Regions from separate parts of the Yersinia enterocolitica subsp. enterocolitica genome, predicted to be linked through region 2. Evidence: predicted binding sites of a transcription regulator. Region 2 holds the regulator's gene; the other holds the start of a gene.

Region 1 (8,381 bases), 1.0 Mb from region 2:
TTTGGCTTAGTTAACCTGCAATAATCGTAAAGTATTCATCAAATGCCCACCCATATAAGGTGGCGTAAGGATCCGAAAGCTGGGGTGTGACTCCTGTTCTGGATTCAAAACAAAAAAGGAAGAAATCGATGACAAACACAAAATTTGCCCGTTCAATGATGGCTGTTGTTTTAGGTACCGCACTGGTGAGTGGCAGCGTATTTGCTGAAGAGACTATGCTCAATAAAGCCGACAACGTGGTAGACAGCACCGGTGCGAAGCTCGATAGCTCCATGAAGAAAGTTGATAATTATATGGGTGATAGCGCTGCAACGGCTAAAGTAAAAAGCGCGTTGTTAGAAGAGAAAACCCTTAAAAGCACTGATATCTCAGTCGAAACCAACCATGGTGTTGTCACACTGACTGGTTTTGTGACGTCTCAGGCCGAAGCCGAAACTGCGGTTGATATTGCCAAAAATGTTGAAGGCGTAAAATCTGTTAGCGACAAACTGCATGTAAAAGACCAGAAATCACAATCAGTTAGTGAATACGCTGGTGATGCGGCAACCACCAGTTCAATTAAAGCCAAATTACTGGCTGATGACATCGTACCGTCACGTAAGATTAAAGTAGAAACCACTGATGGCGTGGTGCAGTTATCCGGTAATGTTGAAAATAAAGCTCAGGCCGAACGTGCCGAAAGTATTGCTAAAGCCGTTAATGGCGTAAAAAGCGTTAAAAACGACCTCAGTATCAAGCCTTAATTATTATACGGCTGATGGGTATTTCGTGGGGCCACAATATAACCTGCGAAATACCCTTTAATAAGTCTGTCAGCCAAATAATTCATCCAATATATCCAAAATAATACGACTTCTGTCAGATACGCTACTGTTAAATAGACAGAAGAGTTAAAGAGTGATTTTTGAACGCGAGTTTACATACCCTAAATCATTCGAGTTGCAGGAAGGCGGCAAGCGAGTGAGTCCCGATGAGCTTACATTGGTAAGTGATTCGGGTGATAGAGTGCAGCTAACACACCTGTAGCTTGAAGTATGAAGGGTATAAAGTCATTTTTTTAAACGGGAAGGAGAAGCTTATGTTTCGCTGGGGCATTATATTTCTGGTTATTGCGTTAATCGCAGCGGCATTAGGTTTTGGTGGGCTAGCCGGTACGGCAGCCTGGGCTGCTAAAGTTGTTTTCGTTGTCGGTATTATTCTATTCCTCATCAGTTTGTTTACAGGACGTAAGCGCCTTTAGTTAGGTGTAAGGGTTACAGCAAAGGTAAGAAGGGGTATCCTCATCACCTGCTGTAACGGAATTAAGGATGGATGGTGGGATACAGAATACCTATCACGCTCGGTAATATTGAGCCACTCGCCTATAAACCATACCAACCCGGTAAAATGGCGTTGGTTTGCGAGGGCGGCGGGCAGCGGGGAATTTTTACAGCCGGTGTGCTGGATGAATTCCAGCGCGCCCGCTTTAACCCTTTTGATCTGATGATCGGCACCTCTGCGGGCGCGCAAAATCTCTCTGCTTTTATCTGCGGCCAACCCGGCTACGCGCGGCGCGTGATTACCCGTTATACCACTACAGCTAACTTCTTTAATCCACTGCGTTTTGTGCGTGGCGGTCATCTGATTGATCTCGATTGGCTGGTGGATATCACCTCACAACAATTGCCATTGGCAATGGATCAAGCCGAACAGCATCTACGCGAGGGCCGTGAGTTTCTCATGTGTGCTTGCCGCAGTGATGATTTCGAACCTACCTATATCTCTCCGACGAAAGAAAGCTGGTTACCGGCGATTAAGGCTTCCAGTGCTATTCCGGGCCTATATCGGCAAGGAGTTGATTTAGATGGGGTAAGTTATCTTGATGGCGGTATTAGTGATGCTATTCCGGTTGAAGAAGCTTATCGCCGTGGGGCCGATACGATTGTCGTTATCCGCACTGTACCTTCGCAGGCTTATTACACGCCGCAATGGATGAAGCGAATGGAGCATTGGCTGAGTGAGAGTAGCTTGCAGCAACTGGTGCGAATTATGCAGCAGCATGAGCAGAGTTATCATCGTATTCAGCAATTTATTGAAAAACCGCCGGGTGACTTGCGCATTTTCGAGATTTTCCCGCCTAAGCCGCTGGCCAGTAATGCTTTGGGGAGTCGAATCCCTGCGTTGAATCGGGACTATCATTTAGGGCGTCGCTGTGGCCGCTATTTTCTGGCAACCGTAGGGCACTGGCTACTACCGCGAGATCAGCAAGATCAGTCTGAGATCAACAGTGGAAAAACGTCGATCCCCCTTTCCCGCCGAATGATCCAGCCGCAAGATATTAACCAGCCAGATGATATGGCTGACTTGATTGACAATGATGATTCTTCATTTGCTATCACTCAATCACCGGAGATTACCGCGCCTGCAAATGCTACAAAAGCCTCGGATCATCATCTTCCACCTCAGATGACGGTAGCAGACAGCGGGTTGATTATTCCGACAGTGACTCGGAGCAAGAAAAAGCCATTACAAGCGGAGATTATTTTGCCGTCAGATGTGGCGAAAACCAAGGGTGATACCGCGTAATGGCAGTGATTAGCGGGCAAATGCCCTATTTTATCGATACACATTGTCACTTTGATTTTCCCCCTTTCCGTGGTGCGGAAGTGGCCAGCTTATTGAGTGCTGGGCAAGCGAATGTTAGACAAATTATTGTGCCTGCCGTCAGTGCGGATTATTTCCCGCGTATTCTCGATTTGGCAGCGAATTATCCGCCATTATTTGCCGCACTGGGCATGCATCCGCTTTATATTGCGCAGCATCAAGACGCCGCTTTAGCCACCCTGGCCTCAGCACTGGCGATTAAAACAGAAAAATTGGTGGCGGTGGGGGAGATTGGCCTGGATCTCTATATGGATGAGCCGCAGTTACCCCGGCAATTGGCACTCTTGAACGCCCAGTTAAAATTGGCCAAACAGTATGATCTTCCAGTAATTTTGCATTCGCGTCGTTCGCACGATCAGCTGGCTTCAGCATTGCGTAAAGCTGCCTTGCCACGTACGGGAGTGGTTCACGGCTTTGCGGGTAGTTTAGCTCAGGCACAGGCATTCATTCGCTTGGGTTATTATATTGGGGTGGGCGGAACCATCACTTATGAGCGGGCGCAGAAAACCCGTAATGTCATGGCGGCATTACCGTTATCTGCATTATTACTGGAGACAGACGCGCCGGATATGCCACTAGCTGGTTTTCAAGGTCAACCCAATCGACCAGAGCGAGCGGCTAATGTATTCGCTGCATTGTGTGAGTTACGTCAAGAAGCACCACTCGATATTGCTACTCAGCTTTTGCTCAATAGCCAGCGTTTATTTCATTTACCTTCAGCCGATCAATCCACACTTTAGGTTTTGACGCTCCCATACAAACCACGCTAATAGTTAGCAAAATACGCGTTCTTACCATTTTGATGTGATATCCGTCACGTTAATAGCTTTGCGGTTACTTTTAGTTGTGTTTATTTGTGACAGAGATTGTTTGATCACCAGATCATGCCGGTATAATCCACCAACATTATTTTAATACAAATTATTAACAGGATTATCGGCATGCTCATGAGTTTGGTCGGAATGGCAGTACTGATATTAATAGCCGTACTTCTTTCAAGTAATTTTAGGGCGATTAATATTCGCACTGTAGTTGGGGCATTTATTATTCAGGTCGGCATTGGCGCGCTGGTTTTATATGTACCGGTAGGGCGTCGTATTCTGGGTGGCATGTCTGAAGGCGTCGCGAATGTTATTGCTTACGGCAATGACGGGATTTCATTTATGTTTGGCGGTTTGGTTTCCGACAAAATGTTTGAAGTTTTTGGCGGTGGCGGTTTTGTATTTGCCTTGCGAGTCTTGCCCGTCATTGTATTCTTCTCCTCATTAATCGCCGTTTTATATTATATCGGCGTTATGCAATTGGTGATTAAAGTCTTGGGTGGTGGATTACAAAAACTATTGGGGACTTCGCGTACTGAATCTCTTTCTGCCACAGCCAATATTTTTGTCGGCCAGACTGAAGCCCCATTAGTGGTGCGCCCCTATATTGCCACCATGACCCAATCCGAATTATTTGCGGTAATGTGCGGTGGTTTGGCTTCGGTCGCCGGTTCTGTATTAGCCGGTTATGCGCAAATGGGTGTGCCGTTGGAATATCTGATTGCCGCCTCCTTTATGGCTGCACCTGGTGGGTTATTGTTTGCCAAACTGATGGTGCCAGAGACCGAAAAAACCCGTGATAATGTTGATGCGGCCACACTGATTGCTGAAGATGACCGACCGGCTAACATCATTGATGCTGCGGCGTCTGGCGCGGCGTCGGGTCTACAATTGGCACTGAATGTCGGGGCGATGCTACTGGCCTTTATTGCATTGATTGCATTGCTAAATGGTATTCTGGGCGGCATCGGCGGCTGGTTCGACTATCCGCAACTTTCGATGGAATTGATTTTGGGCTGGGTATTCTCACCAATTGCATATCTGATCGGTATTCCGTGGAGCGAGGCGATGGTGGCAGGTTCCTTTATCGGCCAGAAGATCATTGTGAATGAATTCGTGGCATTTATGAATTTCGGTCAGTATCTACAGGCCGAAGAGCTGGTGCGCTCTGCCGGTTTGCAGGTGCTTTCTGAACATTCTAAAGCCATTATTTCCTTCGCGCTGTGTGGTTTTGCCAACTTATCCTCTGTCGCCATCTTGTTGGGTGGATTAGGTAGCATGGCCCCTAACCGCCGCCACGATATCGCGCGCTTTGGTTTAAAGGCGGTGGCGGCAGGTACTTTATCGAACTTGATGAGTGCCACCATCGCCGGCTTTTTCCTGGCATTATAATTTTGCCCATGGGCCATCTTGATGAGATGGCCCATAATCCTGCGTATTTTCCGCCCATAAGCTATCCTTGATGCGAGTGGGCGTTTACTGGCTGAAAGCTATAAATCAGGTTATTTTGTGACTCTAATCACATATAATATCGGCGCGTTACAAGTTACTATTGATTAATGTGAATTTGAACACATCTCATGTGCTGATAACGTGTTCAAATAGAGCTATAAGTTAGTGCGGTGAGATGGATCTCAATTGCCACCCAGATGGGGCTATCTTCAAGGAACCAAGTCCGCTCGCCAACGTATTGAGCTTAGAACCATTCGGCTCATAAATAAATGCTCAGCTTTGGCAAGGTGCTGGGGCTGAAATAGTGTTGGAGAGTTTTATGACCGATTTAACCGCCTGCGCGAATCTCAATGATTATGCCAAACGCGCGCTGAGTTTAATGGATTTAACCACCCTGAATGACGACGATACCGACGATAAGGTTATTGCTCTGTGTCATCAGGCTAAAAGCCCTGCCGGTAATACCGCGGCAATCTGTATTTATCCTCGCTTTATTCCTATTGCGCGTAAAACATTACGTGAGCAGGGAACGTCTGAAATCCGCATAGCAACGGTCACCAATTTCCCTCACGGCAATGATGATATTGCCATCGCGCTGGCTGAAACCCGTGCGGCGATTGCCTATGGTGCTGATGAAGTGGATGTGGTTTTCCCCTATCGCGCCTTAATGGCCGGTAACGATAAAGTCGGTTTTGAATTGGTGAAACAGTGCAAAGAAGCCTGTGCTGACGCCAATGTATTGCTGAAAGTTATCATCGAAACCGGTGAGTTGAAGCAGGAACATTTGATTCGTCAGGCCTCCGAGATTGCTATCAATGCTGGGGCTGATTTCATCAAAACCTCCACCGGTAAAGTGCCAGTTAATGCCACGTTGGAAAGTGCTGGCATCATGATGCGTACCATTCGTGACTTGGGTGTGGCGAAAACAGTTGGTTTTAAACCTGCGGGTGGTGTGCGCACCGCGGAAGACGCGGCACAATTCCTACAGTTGGCGGATCAATTGATGGGTGAAGGCTGGGCTGATGCTCGCCACTTCCGTTTCGGTGCTTCCAGTCTGTTAGGTAGCTTGTTGACGACATTGGGTCATCAGAGCAACAGCAAAACTACCGGCTACTAATCATTATCTCAGTCATTGAACTGAGCAGATGCACTGCGGGCTATTTTGTCCGCTGTGCTGCTTTTATTTCATAAGCAGGGGGATACCTTGTTTCTCGCACAAGAAATTATCCGTAAAAAACGTGACGGCCAGGCACTGAGCGAAGAAGAGATTCGTTTCTTTATTAATGGCATTCGCGATAACGTGGTTTCCGAAGGGCAAATTGCTGCTCTGGCGATGACCATTTATTTCCATGATATGAGCATGCCAGAACGTGTGGCGCTCACTATGGCAATGCGTGATTCTGGCACTGTGCTGAACTGGAAGAGCCTAAACCTTAATGGCCCGATGGTGGACAAGCACTCCACCGGCGGCGTGGGTGATGTGACTTCCTTGATGCTCGGCCCAATGGTAGCGGCCTGCGGCGGCTATGTACCGATGATCTCGGGTCGTGGCTTGGGTCATACCGGCGGAACATTGGACAAACTGGAAGCGATTCCTGGTTTTGATATTTTCCCCGACGACAGCGCCTTTCGCAAAATCATTCAGGATGTCGGCGTCGCCATCATCGGGCAAACCAGCTCACTGGCACCGGCGGATAAGCGCTTTTATGCCACTCGCGATATCACTGCCACGGTGGATTCCATCCCACTGATTACCGCTTCTATTTTGGCTAAAAAACTGGCTGAAGGGTTGGATGCGCTGGTGATGGATGTCAAAGTGGGGTCGGGTGCATTTATGCCGACTTATCAGTTATCTGAGGACTTGGCCCAGGCCATTGTCAGTGTTGCTAATGGTGCGGGGTGCAAAACCACCGCGCTGCTGACCGACATGAATCAGGTATTGGCGTCCAGTGCCGGTAATGCGGTTGAAGTGCGCGAAGCGGTGCGCTTCCTGACTGGCGAATATCGTAACCCGCGTCTGCTGGAAGTCACCATGGCGCTATGTGTCGAGATGCTGCTATCCGGCGGCTTGGCGCAAAATGATGCCGATGCTCGTGCTAAGCTGCAAGCAGTATTGGATAACGGCAAAGCGGCGGAAATCTTCGGTCGCATGGTCGCTGCGCAAAAAGGCCCGAGCGATTTTGTCGAACGCTATGACAGTTACTTGCCAGCCGCCATGTTAAGCAAGCCCGTATTTGCTGAACGGTCAGGAATTATCACTGCTATGGATACCCGAGCATTAGGTATGGCCGTAGTTTCCCTTGGCGGTGGTCGCCGTCGGGCAACTGATCCTATTGACTACAGTGTGGGCCTGACCGAGATGGCCCGCTTGGGAGCCAGTGTTGATGGTCAACAGCCATTAGCGGTGATTCATGCCAACAATGAAGATGACTGGCAGCAGGCAGCAGATGCAGTACGTGCGGCAATCACATTAGGCCAAAAAGCACCGGAAGAAACCCCGGTGGTTTATCGCCGTATTACTGAATAAACACCATACTTTAAAGGTGCCGCACAGTGTGTGAACCTATGCAGGAGAAAATGATGAAACGTACATTTATTATGGTATTAGACTCATTTGGTATCGGCGCTAGCGCTGATGCTAACAAGTTTGGCGACGAAGGGGCTGACACTCTGGGCCACATCGCCGAGGCCTGCGCCCGTGGTGAAGCCGATATTGGCCGTAGTGGCCCATTGACACTGCCTAACCTGAGCCGCTTAGGGCTAGGTAAAGCCGCCGAAGAATCTACCGGTAAATTCCCGGTAGGGCTGGATAAGAATGCAGACATCATTGGTGCTTATGGGTATGCCAGTGAGTTATCTTCCGGTAAAGACACCCCATCGGGTCACTGGGAAATTGCCGGTGTACCGGTGTTATTCGACTGGGGCTATTTCAGTGATGTGGAGAATAGTTTCCCACAGGAATTGCTGGATAAACTGGTCAAACGCGCTAATTTGCCGGGCTATTTGGGTAATTGCCACTCTTCAGGCACCGTGATTCTTGATCAACTCGGTGAAGAGCACATGAAAACCGGGAAACCGATTTTCTACACCTCTGCGGACTCGGTGTTCCAGATTGCCTGTCATGAAGAGACTTTTGGGCTGGATCGCCTGTATGAACTGTGCGAAATCGCGCGCGAAGAGCTGACTGAAGGCGGTTACAATATTGGCCGTGTGATTGCGCGCCCATTCATTGGTGATAAGCCAGGTAACTTCCAGCGCACCGGTAACCGCCACGATTTGGCAGTTGAACCGCCAGCACCGACCATGCTGAAAAAACTGGTGGATGAAAAGGGCGGCGAAGTGGTTTCTATTGGTAAAATTGCCGATATCTATGCCCATGTCGGCATCACGCAGAAAGTGAAGGCGACCGGTCTGGATGCCCTGTTTGATGCCACCATCGAAGAGATGAAAAAAGCCGGTGACAAC
Region 2 (8,381 bases):
TAATCTGTTGAGATCTACTTTACCAATTGGTTGATTTTTTGTTTGCCTGATTGTGATTTTTTATGCATATTTTGTGATTATATTTTCACATGTCAGAAATTGGCAGCTCAATGGTTTACCAGGGTGGATAGCGTAATGGCAGATAAATTAGCAGTAACTCGCAGTACATTCGATCAGGTTATTTTGCCTGTTTATGCACCCGCGCAGTTTATCCCGGTAAAAGGGAAAGGAAGCCGCGTGTGGGATCAACAAGGTACTGAATACATTGATTTTGCAGGTGGAATTGCTGTTACTGCCTTGGGTCATTGCCATCCGGCACTGGTGGCAGCATTGCATCAACAAGGTGAAATGTTATGGCATACCAGTAACGTATTTACCAATGAGCCAGCACTGCGTTTGGCCCAGAAACTGATTGCAGCAACCTTTGCCGATCGGGTGTTTTTCGCCAACTCTGGTGGTGAGGCAAATGAGGCGGCGTTTAAGTTAGCTCGCCATTACGCCATTGAACGCCATAGTCCTTATAAAACTAAAATCATTGCGTTCCATAATGCATTTCATGGTCGCACCCTGTTTACTGTATCCGTTGGCGGGCAGCCAAAGTATTCCGATGGGTTTGGCCCGAAACCGGCGGATATTATCCACGTGCCGTTTAATGACTTGGCTGCGGTAAAAGCTGTCATGGATGACCATACTTGTGCAGTCGTGCTGGAGCCTATTCAGGGTGAAGGTGGGATTACTGCTGCCACGCCTGAGTTTCTGCAAGGGGTACGTGCACTTTGTGACCAACATAAAGCGCTGTTGGTATTTGATGAAGTGCAAAGCGGCATGGGGCGCAGCGGTAAGCTGTTTACCTATATGCATTATGGTGTGACGCCAGATATCCTCACGACAGCTAAAGCTCTGGGGGGCGGGTTCCCTGTCAGCGCGATGCTGACCACAGAAGAAATTGCATCGGTGATGGCGGTAGGGACACATGGTACCACCTATGGCGGCAATCCTCTCGCCTGTGCGGTGGCAGAAGCCGCGTTGGATGTCATTAATACCCCTGAGGTACTTAATGGTATTGAACAGCGCCACGGCCTATTTGTGCAAGCTCTGCAAGATATCAATAACAAGTATCATGTGTTCAGTGATATTCGCGGCATGGGGTTATTGATTGGCGCTGAATTAGCACCGCAATATCATGGTCGTGCACGGGAGTTCCTGACTGCCGCGGCAGCGAATGGTTTGATGATCCTCAATGCCGGGCCAGATGTATTGCGCTTAGCGCCTTCGCTGGTGATTGAGCAAGAAGATATCCAGCAAGGTATGGCGCGTTTGGAACATGTTATTGCCAGCCTGGTGCAAGGGTAACTTTGCATTATGAAGAGGCTTTTTGGCCTGAGGTTAATGACAAAGTGCCCGTATCGGTGAAAACAGGCAGATCGTAAAGACGCCGTAAAATCGTCCCTGATGGCTCGACCCGCGCCATCCGTGGCGCGGACGCTTTACTCTTCTACCTGTCCTCACCTTGCAAGATCGAGTCGTTGGAGTTTGTCAGCAGTCTGAGGCTTTTTGGCCTCTTTATTTTTACGCTTTGCTGTGCAACTTGCGCCGACGCCAAATACCGTGGTGCGGCTGTTGTTGCCATGCCAGAGATGAAACGGTATGCATTACACTGAGATGTGACAAGATACGCCGTAAATTGCGTTCCGATTCAGATATTTGTGTATCAGGATCGATGTCTGGCATTTGCACAAAATCGTTATTCCCCTCACTGTTATCCGATTCCAATCGTTGCTGGCATTGCTGAATCGCCATCTCACAAAGCTGTAAATATTCTTCCGCCAATTTAACAGTCAGCTGAATGTGGCGTTTATCTGATTCTAGCGGTGATTCTTCCAATGGGTAAGCGCGAGTCAGGATGGTCATCTCATTGATATGCCCAACAATAAGCTCGCTATGAGTAGCCCATAGGCGCATGTCGGCCAAATATTTTGAGTTAAATCCGGGTTCTTGCATGGCCTGATTCAGTGAGCTCAGGACCGCATTGCTGGCTTTGTTCACCTGAATGCGTTCATAGGAGAGTTGCCCGATATCTGGATTAGGTTTCAGTAGGATGCGCAGGATCTTCTGATAACTCTCCAATGCTTGATGCGCATTCTTTCGCAGCAAACCGCTTTGCCACTGTGGCCACAGCCATAGTGCGCTGGCGAAGGCCAATGCACAGCCGATTAAGGTATCCAGCAATCGTGGAACTAAAAAGTCGGCGCCCTCTCCGGTCAATAATTGCAAGATATACACTGTAGTGATGGTTCTAAAGATGACTGACCAGCCATAGTTTTTGCGCTGAACCAGATAGGCTATCAATGTGATGAGCAACATAATGCTCAGCGTAGTCCCTTCCGGCATTTGAAAATGCAGCAGGGCCGCGGCGAGTAACAGCCCAATCAGAGTGCCCAAGGCTCGGTGGTGAATCCGAATTTTAGTGGCGTTATAGCCGTTTTGCGTCACCAACATGATGGTGAGTAAAATCCAATAAGGTTTAGGCAGATGGATCAGGCTACCAATATAACTGCCCGCTGCCAGCGTTACGCCCATGCGGCCTGCATCACGTAATGCGCTGGATTTAAATGATAGATAGCCAACAAGCGCTGGCCAGAATGGTTGAGATAGTTGGCTTGACATCAAATCGCGGTCATATTGCGGGCGCTGATCGCTCAGGATCTGGGTAATGTGGCTGATATGGTAATAGCAGAATTGTGCCACCGGATTATCAGGATGTTGCTGGGCAACCTCTTCCAGCTCGACCAGCGCATCACCGGCACTGAAATGGGTCTTCGCGCGGTGGTGATAGAGAATATTATCGGCGATGGTGCGCATTTGTGTTGAGATAATCTGCACATTACGTTCAAGGATGGCTTCTATTGAACTCTGCTCTATCAGCTCTTGCGCCTTTTCTGACTGATTCATCGCCGCAGTGATATGTTCCTGCAAATCAAGCGCCATCTGAAAGAGTATCAGTAGCCGCTTTTGCTCTTTTTTGGTGGCATTGGGTAGTAGATTAAACTGTTGATAAAGTTGGTTAATTTTATCCATAATACCTTGCTGCCTATCCAGCAGGGCTGGCATCGCTTTTTCCGCATCCTGGTGCTGACCAAGCAAAGAGTAGGCAGCATCGCAATAATCGGCCAACAGATGATAAAGCTGGCTCAGTGGCTCACGGATGGGCTGGTCTTTACATAACCGAAACCATAGCCAGGTAAATACCCCGTACCAGAGAGTCCCCACGGCACACATCAATGGCGCTTGCCAAATAGGCGCACGGCCTACCATGCTGAGACTAAAAATAGCGGCGATCAACGCTGCCGGGAGCAACCGGCCGTTGAGCTGGCTGATAGCACCACTTACCCCCAACGTTAATGCGAGACCAAGCATCACCACCGGTAATGGGATATCCCACAGCAGTAATTGTTGAGTCAGAAAACTACTGAAGGTAAAGAGTGTCCCGCCGACAATCAGCCGCCGGAAGAAATGTTGATGGGGAGTATCGAGCGAAGCAATATTACAGCAGGCGGGTATCAGGGAGAACATCAACCCCAGCCGCAATTCCCCCACGGCAAACCCCAATGCCGCCGGTAAGCAGAGAACCAGTGTTTGGCGGAGCGCATAATTAACTTCAGGATGATAAATAAGCCGTTGCCATTTCATGTAGGCCCCAGAAATTTATTAATCACACAAAAGAAAACCGGTGCCGAAGTAGCAGCACCGGTTTATAGGGAATTAACGGGTGCCGTAAACGACAATCGTTTTACCGTGTGCGGAGATCAGATTTTGATCTTCCAGCATTTTTAGTATCCGCCCCACAGTTTCGCGGGAGCAGCCAACTATTTGACCAATTTCCTGGCGGGTAATCTTTATCTGCATCCCATCTGGGTGGGTCATGGCATCAGGTTGTTTTGCCAGATTAAGCAGCGTTTGTGCAATGCGTCCAGTCACATCAAGGAAAGCAAGGTTACCCACTTTCTCAGATGTTATCTGTAAGCGATTCGCCATTTGTGAAGACAGGCGCATCAAGATATCTGGATTGACCTGAATTAACTGGCGGAATTTTTTGTAAGAAATTTCAGCCACTTCACAGGCAGTTTTTGCTCTGACCCAGGCACTACGTTCTTGGCCTTCTTCAAATAATCCAAGTTCGCCGATGAAATCTCCCTGGTTGAGATAGGAGAGAATCATCTCTTTACCTTCTTCATCTTTGATCAGCACCGCAACGGAGCCTTTCACGATGTAGTAAAGTGTTTCGGCCTTTTCACCTTGGTGAATTAGCGTACTCTTCGATGGATATTTGTGGATATGGCAATGAGACAGGAACCATTCGAGAGTCGGGTCTGTTTGTGGCTTGCCGAGAACCATTCGCTGTTATCCTCTGTTGTTATCGCTGCCTAACTTAACAGGGCTCAGAGTTCCCTGTACGGCGTGCTTATAAAATACACTTTCTCTTAGCATATTAATTTGCTCAACTGCCGAAAGGTATAGCCAAGATAGGTACCGGATAGAAACCCTTCACTGAGTATTGAGAAGCTACCCTATTTAATTCTAAAAACAATACTTTCGGTTCTGTTTGTAGCACAGGATGAGGCTAGTGTCTTGTGTTGTATCGCTTCAGCATGATGAACATCGGGTTACATTGCCAGTTTGTAAATGAAAGGGTAGTCTGAATCGGAAAATTTAACCGGGAGCAAGAGTTATGCAGGCACGTGTAAAGTGGGTTGAAGGGCTAACATTTTTAGGTGAGTCCGCTTCAGGTCATCAAGTTTTAATGGATGGGAATGCTGGAGACAAAGCCCCCAGTCCGATGGAAATGTTGTTAATGTCGGCCGGTGGCTGTAGTGCAATTGATGTCGTTTCTATCTTACAGAAAGGGCGTAACGATGTGCGCGATTGCGAAGTGACATTAACCTCGCAGCGCCGGGAAGAAGCACCGCGCCTGTTTACGCAAATTAACCTGCATTTTATTGTCAGCGGCAAAGGTTTGACGGATAAAATCGTTGAGCGTGCGGTTGAGCTTTCGGCTGAGAAGTATTGCTCGGTTTCTTTAATGTTGGGGAAAGCGGCGACTATTACCCACAGTTTTGAAATCCGTGACATCGCCTAAGCAAACCCTTCGTACTTGAAGCTGCAGGGTTGTTAGCTGCGCTCGCTCACCCGAATCACTTACTTATGTAAGCTCATCGGGATGAGTTCGCTTGCCGCCTACCTGCAGCCCCAACTACTTTGGGTTGGGATAGCATCAAATTATTTTTTCTTTCCAACAATTGCTTTACTGCAACGCCAAGGACGAAGGAGATTAGCCTATTTTTTTGCCTTCCAGTAGTTGCTGCACCAACGGCGCCATAATCAGCTCCATTGCCAGCCCCATCTTCCCGCCGGGTACCACCAATGTATTGATATTGGAAATAAACGACCCTTGCAACATTGCGAGCAAGTAAGGGAAATCGATTTGATCCAAACCTCTGAAGTGAATGACGACAAAACTTTCATCCAGTGACGGAATGGCTTTGGCGGCAAATGGATTAGAGGTATCAACCGTCGGAACGCGTTGGAAGTTAATATGGGTGCGTGAGAACTGTGGCGTAATGTAGTTAATGTAGTCATCCATGGACCGCACCACGGAATCCATCACCGCTTCACGGGAATGGCCGCGCTCCCCGGTATCGCGGACTAATTTCTGAATCCACTCCAGGTTGACTATCGGTACCACGCCGACCAGCAAGTCGACATGTTTTGCGACATCATGATGTTCGGTCACGACCCCGCCGTGCAGCCCTTCATAAAACAGCACATCAGTGGGTTCCGGCAGCGCCTCCCAAGGGGTGAATGTGCCTGGGATCTGGTTATAGGGCACGGCTTCATCATAGGTATGGAGATACTTACGTGAGCGCCCAGTTCCATGCTCGCCGTATTGCGACACACTCTCTTCTAACTGACCAAAGTCATTGGCTTCTGGGCCAAAATAGCTAATATGTCGGCCTTGATCCCGTGCCTTACGGATGACGGTATCCATTTCAGGACGGGTATAGCGATGGAAGCTGTCACCTTCAATTTGCGCTGCACGGATATTCAATTGCTGAAAAATTTTGCGAAACGCCAGACTGGTGGTGGTTGTCCCTGCGCCACTTGAGCCGGTGACGGCTATAACCGGATGTTTAATTGACATATTAGCTGTAACTCCATGGGGTTAGATCCTCAGTGGGCGGGCTTAAACGGTCTGTTTTTTCTTGTTAATGGTTATTTTTAGGGCAAAGTGCCCAGCTTGTCACCCTGATTTTACTTAGAGGATAGGGTAACAACGCATGGGTTATGGCAGCTCTTCTGCTCCGGCCCGAAAGGCGCCGCGTGGCATGATATTGATGGTTTCGTGTAGCTCTGACCAAACTAATACCGCCTCACCACTGACTAATTGACGGCGTACGTCTTCGACTTTTTGCTCCAATGAGCGCTCATGTTCGCCGTAATCCGTGCCTTCACGTAATACAAAGGCCTCCAGCAGATTATCCAGCGTTTCGCTGTCGACTTGCTGCCAGGGGATTATCATGATTGTTGCTCCAAATAAGGGGAAAGCCAGGCTGGAATACGTTGTTCCAACCACATTTGTGGATGTTTTAACGAGCCACTGACAAAACCGACGTGGCCGCCGTGCTCAGTGAGCTGATAATCAATATTGTCCGGTAACTGGTGTAGATTCGGGATAACTTCAGCGGTCATAAACGGGTCATCTTTGGCATGAATGATAAGCAGTGGCGTTGTAATTTGCGGCAATAGCGGTAAAGCGCTGCAACGGCGATAGTAATCCAGTGCATCATTGAAGCCATGTATTCTCGCCGTGATGACATCATCAAACTCTTTGATTCGCCGCAGGCCTTTCAGTTGAGGCAGATCTAAAGGCAGGCTATCGGGGTAATACAATAGCTTGCGGGTGGCATTCAATTTGAGTTGATTTAACAAATAGCGCTGATAGACACGCGAGAAACCTTGTTCCATGCGGTTGGCGCAAGGCTCCAGCATCAGTGGTGCAGAAACCACCACGGCTGCCTCTAATAAGCTCTCTTGCCCTTGCTCAGCCAAATAGAGCGCCAGCATATTGCCGCCCAAAGAGACACCAACCGCTGCAGTGGGCACCTGACCATAGCATTCCCGCAACCAACGCAGAAAAAAGCGCGCATCTTCTGTTTCACCGGAGTGATAAATGCGTGACTTACGATTTGGCTCGCCACTGCATCCGCGAAAATGCATCACCACACCCAGCCACCCTTTGTCTTGCCAGGCGCGCAGCAAACCGTGGGCATAGGGGCTGTAAAAATTCCCTTCCAGCCCGTGGAATAGCACCACTCTGGGTTTATCCCGTGCCAGCTCGGGGTTTTCACTCCAGGCCAGATCGACAAAATCCCCATCGGGCAATTCCAGCCGTTGCCAAAAAGGTTGCAGTTGCACCCTCCGCCTGACCAGCCGTGGCAGCAGCGTTTGCAGATGTGGATTGCTGGCACCGGCCAGCGGGCGAAATATTTCATGCATATTGTGAATGGAAATCATGTCGTTGCTCTTGTGTGATCAATAGCACACTGTTAGCTTCATGGGTATATCGCGCATCATTTTGGGTGAGAGGCACCCGTCTCATGGAACTGAGTTTATTTCTTTCAATGGTAGGTTTTCTCTGGGTTGCCGCTATCACCCCCGGCCCAAACAATATGCTGTTAACTTCAGCTGGGGCCAATTTTGGTTTTATGCGATCTATCTGGTTGATGTTAGGCATTATGTTAGGCATGCAAAGCATGCTATTGCTGGTGGCGTTTGGTGTCGGTGGCCTGATTCTGATTTACCCCTCCTTGCACTTAGTTCTGAAAATCCTGGGTAGTCTTTATCTGCTATGGCTGGCATGGAAAATTGCCACTTCGGCCTATGAAAAATTAGAAACCAATGTTGTTCCACCAAAACCGCTGCGTTTGTATCAAGGGTGGTTATTGCAGTTCCTTAACCCAAAAGCCTGGTTGATGGGATTAGGGTCAGTTGCCAGCTTCAGCATGGCAGGGGCGGCCTATAATCATTCGATCTTAATGATCAGTCTTGGCATGTTTATGGTGAATCTGGTGGCCGGTATCATTTGGCTGGGTTTTGGAGCATTGATCGGCCGTCTGTTACGCAGTCGCCGGGCATGGTTTACCTTTAATATTGCAATGGGCTTGCTGACGGCGGCCTGTGTGCTGCTTATTTGGCATTGATCATACTCGTCATACTTCAAGCTGCATGTGCGTTGGCTGCTTTCGCTTACCCCAGTCACTTACCTGAGTAAGCTCCTGGGGACTTACTCAGTTGCCGCCTTCCTGCAACTCGAATTATTTAGA

The links. Region 2 encodes CRP, which controls carbon source genes, mostly activating them, when cyclic AMP is high. Its sites were predicted from a motif close to ATGTGANNNNNNTCACAT; they were not measured.
Positions count from the first base shown of each region.
Region 1: deoC (deoxyribose-phosphate aldolase) is a predicted target of CRP. The motif match lies at 5,024-5,041, and genes of this name have one in related genera.

Region 1 is NZ_LR590469.1:4,001,146-4,009,526, forward strand. Features, by position in the region: gene osmY (molecular chaperone OsmY) at 129-743, shown strand; gene FGL26_RS18945 (DUF1328 domain-containing protein) at 1,079-1,240, shown strand; gene FGL26_RS18950 (patatin-like phospholipase family protein) at 1,312-2,565, shown strand; gene FGL26_RS18955 (metal-dependent hydrolase) at 2,586-3,383, shown strand; gene FGL26_RS18960 (NupC/NupG family nucleoside CNT transporter) at 3,585-4,856, shown strand; gene deoC (deoxyribose-phosphate aldolase) at 5,236-6,033, shown strand; gene deoA (thymidine phosphorylase) at 6,121-7,443, shown strand; gene deoB (phosphopentomutase) at 7,497-8,381, shown strand, end outside.
Region 2 is NZ_LR590469.1:3,002,921-3,011,301, reverse strand. Features, by position in the region: gene FGL26_RS14510 (aminodeoxychorismate synthase component II) at 1-3, shown strand, start outside; gene argD (bifunctional acetylornithine/succinyldiaminopimelate transaminase) at 136-1,353, shown strand; gene FGL26_RS14495 (YccS/YhfK family putative transporter) at 1,570-3,690, opposite strand; gene crp (cAMP-activated global transcriptional regulator CRP) at 3,763-4,395, opposite strand; gene FGL26_RS14485 (OsmC family protein) at 4,730-5,137, shown strand; gene FGL26_RS14480 (phosphoribulokinase) at 5,330-6,199, opposite strand; gene FGL26_RS14475 (YheU family protein) at 6,341-6,577, opposite strand; gene FGL26_RS14470 (hydrolase) at 6,574-7,554, opposite strand; gene FGL26_RS14465 (LysE family translocator) at 7,656-8,258, shown strand.